Regions from separate parts of the Alteromonas sp. AWM4_230 genome, predicted to be linked through region 2. Evidence: predicted binding sites of a transcription regulator. Region 2 holds the regulator's gene; each other region holds the start of a gene.
The links. The regulator FliA, encoded in region 2, starts transcription of late flagellar genes. The targets are predictions, from matches to a motif close to CTAAAGNTNNNNNNNNNNNNGCCGATA.

Region 1 (5,293 bases), 1.8 Mb from region 2:
TTCGACATCTTGAAGCCTTGGCCAATAGGTATTATTGACAAACGCTTACACGGCGGTACAGGCATTATGTTGGATGATATTCTTGCTGGTGCTATGGCGTGTGGCTGTTTACATTTATTAATGGTGTTCTGGCCAGCAGCCCTGGCGTTGTTCTAGCTAAAAGTGAAGATTCAAGGCCGCTCTCATAGATTGGCGACTGAGAACGATTAGGCAGTGAAAACTCAGGCAATAAAAAAACAGACAATAGCGAAATGCATCACGAAAAAGCCCGCAGTTTGCGGGCTTTTTGATCTCTGGCTTAAATGAAAAACATAGTAATCGCTCTTACTAAGGTAGTTTTATAGCTTATTGGCCAGCTGTAAAACTATTTGCTGCAGCAATAATACCATCAGCATCTAAGCCGTGCTCTTTGTACATTTCCTGTTGTGTACCTTGCAGGATGAAACTATCAGGCAGACCTAACATTTTGACTGCCTTAAGAACACCATTTTGCTGCAAGTGTTCAAGCACCGCACTACCAGCACCACCCATAACACAGCCGTCTTCTAACGTGATAAGTGCGCTGTGTTCACTGGCTGCCTTTAAGACTGCCTCGCCGTCTAACGGCTTAATGAAACGCATGTCGATGACGGTGGCATCAATAGCTTCTGCAGCTTCAAGCGCGTAGGGCAGTAAGCAGCCGAAATTCAAAATAGCAACGCTTTCAGATTTATCTTTAGCGGTTTCTCGACAAGTACGTGATTTACCTATTTCAAGTTCTGTCATGGCTTCGTCAGGCGTGACGCCCATGCCCGCGCCACGAGGGTAGCGGACTGCTGCTGGCTTTTGTAGCTTGTGACCAGTATAGAGCATTTGACGACATTCATTTTCGTCTGAAGGTGCCATAACGACCATATTTGGAATGCAGCGAAGGAAAGCAATATCAAACGCACCTTGGTGAGTAGGGCCATCGGCGCCTACAATACCCGCTCTGTCTATAGCAAATAATACCGGTAAGTCTTGAATTGCCACATCGTGAATAAGCTGATCGTAAGCGCGCTGAAGGAACGATGAATAAATCGCAACAACCGCATTCATACCGTCTTTGGCAAGACCGGCGCCAAAGGTCACAGCATGCTGTTCGGCAATGGCAACATCGAAGTATTGTTCGGGAAAACGCTGAGAAAACTCAACCATGCCAGAACCTTCACGCATTGCAGGTGTTACAGCCATTAGTTTTGGGTCTTGGGCGGCCATATCACATAGCCATTTTCCAAAAATGGCAGAATAGGTTGGGGCAGAGGGCTTCGATTTTGGCAGAGCATTATCTGCCGGATTAAATTTTGGCACCGCGTGAAATTTAATAGGGTCTTCTTCAGCAACGGCGTAGCCCTTACCCTTCTTTGTCACAACATGTAAAAGCTGGGGACCTTCAAAGTTACGCATGTTGCGAAGGGTATCGACTACAGCGTTTACATCGTGACCGTCGATAGGACCGATGTAATTAAAGCCTAACTCTTCAAAGATAGTACCGGGCACAACCATACCTTTAAGGTGCTCTTCTGCGCGGCTAGCGAACTCTTTAATAGGTGGTACGTTGCTTAGTAGCTTTTTGCCGCCATCCCGTATTGAGTTGAAAAAGTTACCCGTTAGCAAACGGGCTAGGTGGCTGTTTAACGCACCTACGTTTTCAGAAATAGACATCTCGTTGTCGTTAAGTACAACCACCATGTCTTTTTTGATATCGCCAGCGTGGTTAAGGGCTTCAAATGCCATACCCGCGGTCATTGCGCCATCGCCGATAACGGCCACCACTTTGCGGTCTTCACCTTCTTTTTCTGCCGCTACGGCCATACCCAGCGCAGCGCTAATCGATGTGGAAGAATGACCCACAGCAAAGGTGTCATAGTCGCTCTCAGGCGGCCAAGGAAATGGGTGTAGGCCATTCTTTTGACGAATGGTACTCATGCGCTCTGCTCGGCCCGTCAGGATTTTATGAGGGTAGGCTTGATGCCCTACGTCCCACAACAAACGGTCAAAAGGTGTGTTGTATACATAATGTAACGCGACAGTAAGCTCTACCGTGCCTAAACCGGAAGCGAAGTGACCACTGGTTTGGCTTACGCTATTAAGTAAGTACTCACGCAACTCATCGGCGAGCTCGCGTAATTTATCCTGGGGCAGCTGCCTCAATTTTTCAGGTGTTTGCGCAAGCGCAAGCGTTGGGTAATGTTGGAGATCTAAACTCATGTACTTATTATCTTTTTCAACATGGCGCGTGGCTAATGGTCGCGTTTCACCAAAAGCTCGCTAAACGCAATTAAACTGTCGGTATTGTAGGGTAAACGCGTCAATGCTTGAAGTGCATTATCGTGAAGCATTTCTAATTCTTGTTTAGCGCCAGCCATTCCGAGCTTGGCGGGAAACGTGTTTTTACCCAATGCTTCGTCTGACCCTGCCGGTTTACCTAATTTCTCGCTGCTGCCTTCAACGTCTAAAATGTCGTCTTGAACTTGAAAAGCTAGCCCAATGTCGGCGGCATAAGCCATTAAATCAGTTTTAGTTTGTGGCAGTAAGCTTTCACTGACAATAGCGACCATTTCAACACAGGCCTTCAGCAAAGCCCCAGTTTTTAGTTTGTGAAGCTGTTTCAGTTCTTCTATCGAGATGGCTTTACCTGTACTGGCTAGGTCAATAGCCTGGCCACCACACATGCCTACGTAGCCAGCACTTTTTGCGAGTACAGACAATAACTGACCACGCTTCGTTTCGGCGTACGTACTTAGTGGCGCATCGGCTAAAACCGTGAATGCGAGGGCTTGCAGCGCGTCGCCAGCTAAAATAGCTGTAGCTTCATCAAAGGCAATATGACACGTTGGCATTCCGCGACGTAAATCATCATCGTCCATGGCTGGTAAATCATCATGAACTAACGAGTAGGCGTGCACGCACTCAATAGCCATGCTTATAGCCATCTGATCTTTTTTGGGCACGTCTAGCGTGTTTCCTACAACCTGCACTAGTAGTGGGCGCATGCGCTTGCCACCTGCAAGCAATGCGTGACGCATTGCATCTTTAAGGCGCGGTGCGTAATCGGGTAAATCATCAATTAAGGTAAGAAGGGATGCATCAGTTTGCTGTTTCACTTGCTGATGCAAAGCAGAAAAATTCATAGGTCGCCTGTAAGTTAAAAATGAACGTTTTACGGCTGTTCACTTTCAGGAAGAGTCTGAAGCGTTTCTTCGCCTTGTTCACTAAGCAATATTTTTACTTTTTGCTCGGCGTTTTCAAGTGATTGCTGGCCTTGACGAGATAACGCTATGCCTCGTTCAAATTTTTCCAGTGCTTTATTAAGAGGCAGATCACCGTTTTCCATTTCGTTAACGATAGCTTCTAGTTCTGATAAAGTTTCTTCAAAAGACGCTGATGCTTTTTCTGTCGTCATAAAAACACTCAATACATTGGCCAAAATACGTGTACCGCGCACATTAACTGAGGGCCGCACAAGGGTCAAATGGTTTGTCCGTATATCGCCTATATCACAGTAATATAGCTTTTTTTTCATGCAGCTGACCACGTTGAATAGGAAGATATTGTGCTATATTCGAAATAAGTGGCTACATTACTTTAAATAGAAGGGTGCATGCGTGTTCTGACAGGTAAGCGAACGCTGTAAGCAAGGACAATGTATAGCAAACCTTTGAACAGGTTTTTTTAAAGTCACACTTAATAAATAACAAATAAATATGATATTTTTCAATAATGTCGTTTTAGTATTTTTATCCTTTGCCGATAGAATATTTGTACATTAACAGCACTGACTGCGCATAAATGGGGAAGAGTGAGTGGATTTAGCAACCGTCATAGGTATGTTGGGCGCCATTGGTTTCATAGTTATGGCTATGATTCTAGGCGGCAGCTTAGGCATGTTCATCGACGTCCAATCGATATTGATCGTGTTTGGTGGGACTTTATTTGTTGTCTTGTCACAATTTACTTTAGGTCAGTTCTTCGGTGCAGGTAAGATTGCTGGTAAAGCATTCATGTTCAAGATTGAATCACCAGAAGAGCTTATTGAGAAAATCGTAGAGATGGCGGATGCGGCGCGAAAAGGTGGCTTCTTGGCTTTAGAGGAAGCGGAAATCTCTAACGAGTTTATGCAAAAAGGTGTCGACATGTTGGTGGATGGCCACGATATCGAAGTGGTCAGAGAGACACTTGCTAAAGATATTTCTATGACGTCAGAACGACATGATTTTGGTGCCTCGTTTTTTAAAGGTATGGGCGATATTGCACCCGCCATGGGTATGATCGGTACCTTGATTGGTTTGGTTGCCATGCTGTCAAACATGGATGACCCGAAAGCTATCGGCCCGGCAATGGCAGTAGCACTACTTACCACTCTTTATGGCGCTTTTTTCGCCAACGTTATCTGTTTGCCAATAGCATTCAAACTTTCTGTGCGAGCAGGGGAAGAAAAGCTCAATCAAAGCCTTGTTCTTGACGGTATTGTCGGTATCGCTGACGGTCAAAACCCGCGAGTTATTGAAGGCGTACTGAAAAACTACCTTGCTGCAAGTAAGCGTGGAAGCGCAGAGGAAGAGTAATGGCCGAAGAAGAATGCCCAAAATGCCCCCCCGAGGGGCTTCCAGCTTGGATGGGAACCTTCGCAGACTTAATGTCACTGCTTATGTGCTTCTTTGTACTTTTGCTTTCATTCTCCGAAATGGACGTACTCAAATTTAAGCAAATAGCTGGCTCAATGAAGTTTGCATTCGGTGTGCAAAACAAAATTGAAGTAAAAGATATTCCTAAAGGGACTAGTGTTATTGCTATGGAGTTTCGACCTGGTAAGCCTGATCCCACGCCAATTGAATCTATTCAGCAGCAAACCAACGAAATGACTCAGCAAATGCTAGAATTTCAAGCGGGAAATGAGGATTCAGCCGGCGGCAGGCAAAAACAGCGTGGCGAACAACGGGGCGGTCAGTCTCAACAGACGGCTACTGAGTCATCTTCATCCGCTGAGCAAAGTACAGACCAATCTCAAATGGCTGAGTTGATGAAAAAAGTGGCCCAACAATTAGAAAAGCAAATTTTAGATGGGTCTGTAGAAATGGAGTCGCTGGGGCAGCAGCTTACTATTCGTATTCGCGAGAATGGTTCGTTCTCAGCAGGGTCTGCTTTCTTGCAGCCACAATTTCAGCCCGTATTAAGAAAAATTGGTTCATTGTTAGCGGATGTGCCTGGAGAAATCGAGATTTCGGGCCATAGTGACGGACAGCATATTGCCAATGAGCTCTATCGCTCAAAC
Region 2 (5,293 bases):
GTGATAGTCGATTAATTAAGCAAATTAAGCAGTTCGACAATGGCCAAATGCCAAAAGTTAAAAAATATTTGGTAGCGCAAGCCAATACGCAATATCCGGCTTTGCAGAGAATCATTCAAGCGTATGACGATATTGAACTAAGTGGCTGTATTTTCACAAAGTTAGATGAGTGCTACTCTTTAGGAGAGGTACTTAGTGCAGCGGTTGAATACCAACTACCGGTTAGTTATGTCACCGATGGTCAAAAAGTGCCTGAAGACATTAAGATTGCAGAAGCGAAATCTTTAGTTTCCGCTGCTGCAAAGCTTTATAAAAAGTACGGTTTGAATCATACTAGTGGTAACAACGCAATTAAAACAGCATAAGCAGTATGATTGACGATCAAGCGAGTAGCTTAAGAAAAATGAAGCAATCACGGTTAATCAAAGTAATCGCCGTCACCGGTGGTAAAGGTGGCGTCGGTAAAACAAACATTACGCTTAACACTGCTATCGCCATGGCGAAGCAGGGCAAGCGTGTAATGGTTCTTGACGCGGACCTTGGTCTTGCAAACGTAGATGTGATGCTAGGCCTGCGAGTTGAGAAAAACCTATCTCACGTACTCTCTGGCGAGTGTACGTTGGACGAGGTTTTAGTAACCGGCCCCCACGGTATTAAGATTGCGCCCGCCACATCTGGTACGCAGTCAATGGCGGAACTCTCACCCACACAGCACGCTGGCTTGATAAGAGCGTTTAGCGAGCTGCGTTCTCAAATAGACGTATTAATAGTCGACACCGCTGCTGGCATTTCAGATATGGTATTAAGCTTTTCTAAAGCCTCCCAAGATATCATGGTGGTGGTTTGCGATGAGCCAACATCACTAACTGATGCCTATGCGCTGATAAAAATCCTTAACCGTGAGCACGGTGTTTTTCGCTTTAAAGTTGTGGCCAATATGGTTCGCGATGTGCGAGAAGGTCAGGAATTATTTAGCAAATTAAGCAAAGTGACAGGGCGTTTTCTTGATGTTGCACTAGAATTAGTGGCGACGGTGCCATTTGACGAAAATATTCGCAAAGCTGTGCGTAAGCAAACAGCTATTGTTGATGCTTTTCCAGGCTCTCCTGCAGCCGTAGCGATAACCAAGCTAGCAAACAGGGCGCTTACTTGGCCTATTCCAGCGCAGCCTGGAGGTCACTTAGAATTTTTCATTGAACAATTAGTTGCAGAAAAAGCCGTAGGAAGTCAACGTTGAACAGCAAGGCAGCCGCTTATCAACAGCAAACAGATAAATCGCAGTTAGTCGAAAGACATGCGCCTCTGGTTAAGCGTATTGCGCACCATTTGATGGCGCGCCTGCCTGCGAGTGTACTTGTTGATGACCTTATCCAATCAGGCATGATTGGTTTGTTAGAGGCCGCTCGAAACTTTGATGGGTCAAAAGGCGCAAGCTTTGAAACCTTCGCAGGTATCCGCATTCGCGGTGCCATGCTGGACGAAATACGCAAAGGTGATTGGACGCCACGTTCTGTTCACCGAAATGGTCGCGCAATAACAGAAGCGATATCTCAGGTAGAAAGTGAAACTGGGCGCGACGCACGAGATTCCGATATTGCTGACAAGCTTAATGTGAGCTTGCAGGATTATCACCAGATGCTCAATGAAGTAAATGCCGGGAAGTTGGTCGGCATTGAAGATTTAGGTGTGTCGGAAGATGTGATCACTACCGAGCAAAGTCGAGGCAGTGATGCACCGTTAGAAGATTTAATGCAGGGCGCATTTCAAAAAGCGCTGGCCCATGCAATAACGACATTACCCGAGCGAGAAGCGATTGTTCTTTCACTTTACTATGATGAAGAACTAAACTTAAGAGAAATAGGCGAGGTTCTCGACGTAAGTGAGTCGAGAGTCAGTCAAATTCATAGTCAAGCCATGTTAAAACTCAAATCACGAATGAAATCGTGGCAAGCTGACGAAGAATAGAAATTAAAAACAATTAACCCCTCAGTGGAGGCTATTTTGGACAAAAGCATGAAAATTCTCGTGGTCGATGACTTTTCAACCATGAGACGTATCATCAAAAACCTACTCAAAGACTTGGGTTTTGCCAACATTCAGGAAGCGGATGACGGAAGCACTGCATTACCTATGTTACAACAAGGCGATTTCGACTTTGTTGTTACTGATTGGAACATGCCTGGTATGCAGGGTATAGATTTGCTCCGCGCGATTAGAGCCGATGACAAACTTAAGCATTTGCCAGTACTTATGGTGACCGCTGAAGCGAAGAAGGAACAGATCGTTGCCGCCGCCCAAGCGGGTGTGAATGGTTACGTTGTTAAACCTTTCACCGCGGCAACGCTTAAAGAAAAATTAGATAAAATATTCGAACGTTTAGGTTGATCCAGACGCTCACCAGATAAATGAGGTTTACTGGATGTCAACGAATGTAAACGTTCCAATATCGTTAGAAGAAGCAAAGCAGCTTGTCACTTTTCTCGAAGAAGGTGACAAGGCTTCAGCTAACGCACTACTTGAAGCCGTCTCAATGAAAGAAAACGTTGAGCTATTCGCTGAAGTAGGCAAGTTAACGCGTCAACTCCACGACGCATTAAACAACTTTCAAATAGACGACCGCATCAAAAATCTAGCTACAGACGATATCCCTGATGCCCAGTCCCGCCTTACCTACGTAATTGAAGAAACCGAAAAAGCTGCTAATACTACTATGGATGCCGTTGAGGCGAGTATGCCCATCGCTGAACTGCTATCGGAGCGGATCGAAAAGGTTATGCCAGAGTGGAAAAAGCTGATGAACCGCCAAATCGAGTTGGGTGAGTTTAAGGTTTTATGTGCAGACTTAGACGAATTGTTGGAAGACGGTTCGAATCAGTCGGCTAAACTTACACAGTTACTTACTGAAGTTTTGATGGCACAAGGTTATCAAGACTTGACTGGACAGGTTATTCGTCGCGTTATCGACTTGGTTAAAGAAGTCGAAGATAGCCTTGTAAACATGCTTACTATGTTTGGCGAACGGGACGGTGCAGAACAATCTAAACCTTCCAGCGTTAAGGCCGATAAGATTGATGGTGTAGAGGCAGAAGGCCCAATCATTGATGCTGACAAACGAGATGACGTCGTTTCAGGTCAAGATGATGTAGATGATCTTCTGTCTAGCTTAGGTTTTTAGGGGAGCGGGTGCATGTCGTTTGATGTTGACGAGGAAATATTACAGGACTTTCTAGTAGAAGCTGGGGAGATACTTGAACAATTACAAGAACAGCTCGTTGATCTTGAGAACAATCCTGAAGACGCGGACTTGCTTAACGCAATTTTTCGCGGCTATCACACAGTAAAAGGGGGAGCGGGTTTCCTTTCTCTTACTGAGTTAGTTGAAATTTGTCACGGTGCTGAAAACGTTTTTGACGTCATGCGCAATGGCCAACGAACGCTAACGCCTGAGTTAATGGATATCATTTTGCAAGCCACTGATGTGGTCGTTGAAATGTTTGAACGAGTAAAAGCGCAAGAGCCGCTAGAGCCGGCAGATGCACACCTCGTCGACCTGTTACACAAACTCAGTCGCCCAGAATCTCCAGATGAAAACATTTTCGACAATGCAAATGCGCCTGCGGCCGAGCCAGAAGTTGTCGCGGCTGAGCCCGAGGTCGTTGCAGAAGAGCCGGAACTAGCTATAGATGAACCAGTGCCAGCAGCGTCAGGTACCAGTGAAAGTAGCGGTGGTATAGAAGAAATTACCGAAGATGAGTTTGAGGCTCTCCTTGATGAGCTTCATGGAGGTGGTGCTCCAGGACAAGCTGCATCAACCAATACAGAACCCGCCAAACCGGAGCCTGCGCAAACGTCAGCACTAGCGGCGAGCACTGACAGTGATGACATTACTGATGAAGAGTTCGAGGCACTGTTAGATGATCTGCACGGAAAAGGTCAGTTTGGTGGGGACGAAAAAAGTGCTCCAGAACCAGTATCAGCAGCTGCTCCGGCAAGTAGTGCCGGAGATGAAGAAATTACCGACGATGAATTTGAAGCACTGCTTGATCAGCTTCACGGCTCTGGTCAAGGTCCAACTAAACAAGGCTCTGCTCCAGCGGCCCCTGAACCTCCGGTAGACAAAGCGGCTACCGAAGCTGTTCAAAAAGCAAAGCAATCCGCGTCGAGTGCCCCGGCTGCGCCTAAGGCGAAGCCAGAACCTAGTGCAGCGAGCCCAGCTAAAACGAGCAAAGCAGCTGCGCCAAAAGCGCCTGCCAAGAAAGATGATAAAAAAGGGGCTCCTGCTCCACCACCTGCTGAGACAACAGTACGTGTAGACACTAAGCGTTTAGACCAAATTATGAATATGGTCGGCGAACTCGTACTCGTTAGAAACCGGCTGATAAGTTTGGGGATCAACAGCAACGATGAGAGCATGTCAAAGGCCATTGCTAATCTAGATGTAGTGACTGGAGACTTGCAAGGTGCGGTAATGAAAACCCGCATGCAGCCTATCAAGAAAGTGTTTGGCCGTTTTCCTCGCGTTGTACGTGACCTGGCTAGAAGCTTAAAGAAAGAAATTACCTTAGATCTTGTAGGTGAAGAGACAGACTTAGACAAAAACTTGGTTGAAGCATTGGCCGACCCGCTCGTGCATTTGGTGCGAAACTCTGTCGACCACGGGATAGAAATGCCTGATGATCGTGCAGCGGCCGGTAAGCCTCGCATGGGTACGGTTCAGCTATCAGCATCTCAAGAGGGCGACCATATTCTTCTTACTATCGAAGACGACGGTAAGGGTATGGACGCCGAAAAGCTCAAAGAGATCGCAATTAGCCGCGGCGTATTGGACGCAGACGCAGCAGCACGCATGTCTGACGTTGAAGCGTTTAATCTTATTTTTGCACCTGGCTTCTCTACTAAAACCGAAATCAGCGATATTTCAGGTCGTGGTGTGGGCATGGACGTGGTTAAAACCAAGATTAACCAGCTCAACGGTACCATCAATATCGACTCGCAGTTAGGAAAAGGTACACGATTAGATATCAAGGTACCGCTAACGCTCGCGATTCTACCTACGTTAATGATTGTTGTAGGAAAACAGACCTTTGCGTTACCATTAGGTGCGGTGAACGAAATAATAAACATGGACATCAAGAAGACCAATACGGTAGATGGCCAGCTAACAATGATAGTTCGTTCAAAAGCAATTCCGTTGTTCTTCCTTGGTGAATGGTTAATCCGAGGCCCCAAAAATATAAATAAAGAAAAGGGGCATGTTGTTGTGGTGCAAATTGGTACTCAACAAGTAGGGTTT
Region 3 (5,293 bases), 370 kb from region 2:
TTCAGTCGACCACGGTACTGCATTAGATTTAGCAGGTACAGGTGAAGCCGACGCCGGTAGTTTCAGAAAAGCATTGGAAAAAGCCATTGAGCTTGCACATCATCAACAATGAGTAAAACACATTTAGGCCATACGGCCAGAAAGCGATTCGGGCAGAATTTCCTACACGATGACTACGTGATAGGTAAAATTGTCGCAGCCATCGCGCCAAAAAATGAACAAAACCTGGTAGAAATTGGACCCGGTTTAGGCGCATTAACAGACCCTGTTTGTGAAGAAGTTGACGCACTAACGGTTATTGAACTTGACCGCGACCTTGCCAAACGTCTGCGACATCACCCATTTAACGGCGAAAAACTAACCGTTATTGAACAAGACGCGATGACGATGGATTTCGGCGCACTATGCAAAGAAATGCCAATAAAAGACAAGAAGCTTCGCGTATTTGGTAACTTGCCTTACAACATTTCAACGCCGCTAATGTTCCACCTTTTTGATCATGCTCATTGCATCGAAGACATGCATTTTATGCTTCAAAAAGAGGTGGTGAACCGACTAGCTGCTGGACCGGGATCTAAAAATTACGGCAGGCTTTCAGTAATGGCCCAGTACTATTGCCACGTGATCCCTGTTTTGAATGTTCCGCCAGGTGCCTTCAAGCCACCTCCGAAGGTAGACTCGGCCGTTGTAAAACTAGTTCCACATCAAGCTCCACCCGTTGATGTTGAATCAGTAAATACCCTTGAGCGCGTTTGTGCACAGGCTTTTAATCAACGCCGAAAAACTATTCGTAACTCACTGAAAGACAGCTTAAGTGAGGAAGAAATCCGTGAGTTAGGGTTAGATCCAACTTCTCGCGCAGAAGTGTTATCGCTTAACGACTTTGCCACTATAGCTAACGCTGTATCGGCAAAAGAGCACCAACAAGAGCAATAAGTTCCTCTATGGATGTACTTGATATAAAGGTGCGGGTGAAAACCCGTCACCTTCCTGACCACCTGCCCTCAGATTCTAAGCAGTTCGCGTTTGCCTACCAGATTACTATTGAAAACAATAGTGAGCATACCGTCCAACTGCTTAGTCGCTATTGGAAGATAACCGACGCTAACGGTAAAACGTCAGAAGTAGAAGGTGATGGAGTGGTAGGAAAACAGCCTATAATGAAAGCTGGTGAACATTTTGACTATACCAGTGGCGCAGTCATTGACACACCGGTTGGCAATATGGAAGGCTACTATGTAATGGAACTAGAAAGCGGTGAGCGTTTTCGCGTTCCTATAAACGTATTTCGCCTAGCCATTCCAAGCATTCTTCATTAAGGTTTCTATGTCTAAAGGTAACACCTACGTCGTTGGCGATATTCAGGGCTGTTATGACGGTCTTCGTCGCGTATTGGATAAAGTAAAATTTGACGAGACAAACGACAAGCTGTTTGCTGTCGGTGACTTGGTTGCAAGAGGAGAAGATTCGCTTAGCACATTGCGCTTTCTGAAATCTCTTGGCAGCCAGTTTAATAGTGTTTTAGGTAACCACGACCTGCACTTACTTGCCGTTGTAAACGATATTCGCAAAGCCAAAAAGTCAGATAAGTTAGACCCGCTTCTTAACGCTTCGGATTTAAACGAACTGGTTGATTGGTTGCGGCAGTTTCCTCTAGCGATGAATTTAGATGAAAACTCTGTGATGGTCCACGCGGGACTTTATCCTAAGTGGTCTATTGATGAATGCGTTTCACTTAGTGATGAAGTTAGCAACATCCTTAAGTCCGCTGATTACGCCACTTTTCTTTCAAAGATGTACGGTAATACACCTGACAACTGGTCAGATAAACTCGAGGATGACGAGCGACTGCGTTTTATTGTGAATGCCTGTACGCGCATGCGGTTTGTTCATACCGATGGCACCCTCGACTTTGACAATAAGTCTCATCCTAGTACTGTTTCTAGTAGTGCTAATAGCACCCTAAGGCCTTGGTTTGAAGTAGACAATACAAAGATCACAGCTAGCCAGCGAGTTATTTTCGGACACTGGGCCGCCCTTTCAGGCCAGACAAACAACTCGCAGTTTGTTGGGTTAGATACTGGCTATGTATGGGGGCAAAGTATGACGCTATTGAATTTAGATACCTCAACTTTGGTTAGCGTACCAGCGTAGAATCATTGTTATATTCACGTCTTCAGATATGAAATTTGCCCGAATAAGAGCCAGCTTATCCCGCTCCAACTGGTTGTACCAGTAATAACAATTAGACTTAAGTGCTAAATAAAATAAACATTAAGTCACTGTAGCCGATACACTTACTTGTGAAAGTAACGATGATGTTTCGTTACCTGCTCAGCATTCAAGCATGCATCACTTTATAAGTGCTATATTTTGTTAGCTGAGGCGGGTAATATCGTTAGGGATAAAAATAAAAAACACTCATCCAGGAGTTCCGATGAAAATAACGGTAGCCACACGCGTAATCGGGGGGTTTGTAGCGATTAGCGCACTTCTAATCGTTATAAGTGTTGTGTCACTTTATAACCTCAATTCTATAGGCTCTGCAACAGAGGAAGTAAACGACGTTGCCTTGCCCACCGTAGCAGGCAGTAATGCACTCAAAGCAAGCTTCCTAAATATGGGTCGACTTACCTTCGAAAGCTATATCGAAGAAGATTTAAGTGATCTTAAGGACAAGAGAGCGTCATTTGGCACTGCCAAAGATACCTTTGAAAATGAGTACAATAAGCTAGCACAAGCCGTTAGTAACGAGCCAGAGCTTAGAAACACGCTAAACAGTGTTCGTGAATCTTATGATGCGTATATTACCAATGTTGAGGCTATGTACAAAAATCACCAAATGTACCTCGACTTGCGAAACAATATACAAGACAAACTAGGTGATGCTGAAGATAACGCAGACGATGCCTCTACTTACCTTCTGGATTTTTCAGACCTAGACGAGGTTCAGCGCGATCCCAACCTCAGACGTGCTGCTGAGATCGGTGGTCAACTTGAAACTTCGCTTCTCTCTCTTCTTACTGTTTCATACGAGTACATTAAAACCGAAACACTGGTGCGTTCACAGACGCTCGGTAACGAGGTCGACCTTGTAGTTGAAAAAGTAGTTACCCAGCTAAGCGAAATGGTTGAAGCTGCGGGGGGTCGTGATGACTCAGGTACACTTGATGATATTAACGACTTAGTTAATGACGCCATCAACGCCATAAAAGCTAACGACGGCGTTGTGCAGCTTCATGTCGACCGACTAGAGCGCAGAAATGACGCTGAACAAGCACTTAACGCATCTGATTCAAATATTACGCAGGGTGTTGTCGCACTTGAAAACCTGCTGAATCTTGCTGATAAGAAAGCATCTCATATAGAAAATCAGGTGAACGGTGCTATTACAACAGGCAACACCTTTGTTATTGTTGTTGTTCTCATCTCTATTGCAGTAGCAGCCTTCATTGGCTACGTCACAGTTCGCGCTATTACACGCCCGCTTTATCGCGTAAACGAACTACTTACTGTTGCGTCATCAGGTGACCTTACTCATCGCCTAGACGATTCAGCGCAAGACGAGTTTGGGCTACTAGCAAGAAACTGTAATACGCTAATTGGCAACCTGAAAGAGCTGATTACTGCCATTAACGTTCGCGCAGAGCAGCTAGCTGCAGCGTCGGAACAAACGTCGGCAGTGACGGCACAAACCACCCACTCTATTCAGGATCAGAAATCACAAATTGGCCAAGTCGCAACGGCGACAACGGAAATGCACTCAACGTCGCAGCTTGTTGTGCAAAATGCCGAAGATACGCTTAGCCAAATTCGTCATGCAGATGCCGAAGCTGAAAATGTTCGCCAAATCTCGTTAGAGAACAAGAACACTATTGAGATCTTGTCTCGGGATGTTCAAGAAGCAGCCGACGTGATTAATAAGCTTCACCAAGATAGCGCAAGCATTGGCGGCATTCTTGATGTTATTCGCGGTGTCGCCGACCAAACTAACTTACTTGCATTAAATGCCGCGATTGAGGCTGCACGCGCCGGTGAACAAGGCCGAGGCTTTGCGGTAGTTGCAGATGAAGTAAGAACCCTCGCGAGTCGCACACAGGAGTCGACACAAGAAATCAACGCCATGATTGAAGTGCTTCAAGCTGGGGCTGAAAAAGCGGTGTCTGTGATGGACCAAGGTAAAGAGCAAACCGCCGCCTGTGTTGCACAAACCGAAAAAGCCACGCAAGCGCTCGATATCATTACTGATGCGGTTCACAAAGCTCATGACGTTAGCTCTCAAATTGAGCAGTCAGCCCGTGAACAAAATACAGTCTCGCAAGAAATTAGTGAAAAGCTTGAAACCATTGTGGGCATTGCTGAAGAGACGACAGCGGGTGCCCAGCAAACGTCTGAATCTAGCCATGAAGTGGCACGTCTTGCCGAAGAGCTACAGCAGTCTATCAGGCAGTTTAAAGTTTAAACACTGCTTACACACTATTTATGAAAGGGGCTCACGCCCCTTTTTTTATGCCTGTTCCGAAAACACTTAGCAACACTAAACTGAGCATTAAGTGGCTTTTTTACGTATAAGCAGTACAAATAACAAACTTAAAAATTCTATGCTTACTAACTTTTACCGTCTGTCACTTTTTATTGCTACGATACTGATATCCACCATGAGCCAGTCTGAACCAACATATTACAAAGATACAGAAACACTGCCCTATACAGTTACCAAAACACTGGCTGATGATATAGAAATCAGACATTACAACCAAGCTGTTGGCGTTATGTCTAAAGGAAACGAAGATACAGGGGCATTCAACCTACTTTTTAACTATATCTCTGGTGAGAACAAAACGAATAGTGATATCTCTATGACTTCCCCAGTGGAAGTTGGTAAGGGTTCACAAGAAATTGCGATGACTTCGCCTGTTGAAGTGTCGTCATCAGAAACTATGATGTTTTTCTTACCCAGTAAATATGACATGCAAAGTGCACCTACCCCCACCAACGAAAATGTATCTCTTGTTGCCGTACCTGAGAGAACAGTGGCGGCTATCCGCTATTCAGGCTTTAGTAGCGATAGTGATAAAGAGGAATATACCCGTAGACTGCGCAAAGTATTGGAAGAAAACAATATCGAAGCAGCGGGTTCACCTAGCTACATGGGTTACGACTCTCCATTCACCCTGCCTTGGAATAAGCGCCATGAAATTATTATTCCGGTAGAAGCTCCCTAGCTACTTGTACTTGTCTCAAAACAAAAACGGCCGCCCTAGGGCGACCGTTTCTTTTTACGCTTTACGTA

Region 1: a site for FliA is predicted at 3,748-3,774, ahead of pomA (flagellar motor protein PomA). Genes of this name have one in related genera too.
Region 3: a site for FliA is predicted at 2,268-2,294, ahead of ACXACS_RS18070 (HAMP domain-containing methyl-accepting chemotaxis protein). Genes of this name have one in related genera too.

Annotation. Positions count from the first base shown of each region.
Region 1 is NZ_JBSWTB010000001.1:2,054,593-2,059,885, forward strand. Features, by position in the region: gene ACXACS_RS08730 (phosphatidylglycerophosphatase A family protein) at 1-156, shown strand, start outside; gene dxs (1-deoxy-D-xylulose-5-phosphate synthase) at 346-2,229, opposite strand; gene ACXACS_RS08740 (farnesyl diphosphate synthase) at 2,262-3,152, opposite strand; gene xseB (exodeoxyribonuclease VII small subunit) at 3,182-3,424, opposite strand; gene pomA (flagellar motor protein PomA) at 3,825-4,586, shown strand; gene ACXACS_RS08755 (flagellar motor protein MotB) at 4,586-5,293, shown strand, end outside.
Region 2 is NZ_JBSWTB010000001.1:3,824,297-3,829,589, reverse strand. Features, by position in the region: gene flhF (flagellar biosynthesis protein FlhF) at 1-365, shown strand, start outside; gene ACXACS_RS16540 (MinD/ParA family protein) at 371-1,237, shown strand; gene ACXACS_RS16535 (RNA polymerase sigma factor FliA) at 1,234-1,965, shown strand; gene cheY (chemotaxis response regulator CheY) at 2,002-2,385, shown strand; gene ACXACS_RS16525 (protein phosphatase CheZ) at 2,420-3,175, shown strand; gene ACXACS_RS16520 (chemotaxis protein CheA) at 3,188-5,293, shown strand, end outside.
Region 3 is NZ_JBSWTB010000001.1:4,191,094-4,196,386, forward strand. Features, by position in the region: partial or broken gene pdxA (4-hydroxythreonine-4-phosphate dehydrogenase PdxA) at 1-112, shown strand, start outside; gene rsmA (16S rRNA (adenine(1518)-N(6)/adenine(1519)-N(6))-dimethyltransferase RsmA) at 109-936, shown strand; gene apaG (Co2+/Mg2+ efflux protein ApaG) at 945-1,319, shown strand; gene ACXACS_RS18065 (symmetrical bis(5'-nucleosyl)-tetraphosphatase) at 1,327-2,154, shown strand; gene ACXACS_RS18070 (HAMP domain-containing methyl-accepting chemotaxis protein) at 2,438-4,462, shown strand; gene ACXACS_RS18075 (SOUL family heme-binding protein) at 4,659-5,225, shown strand.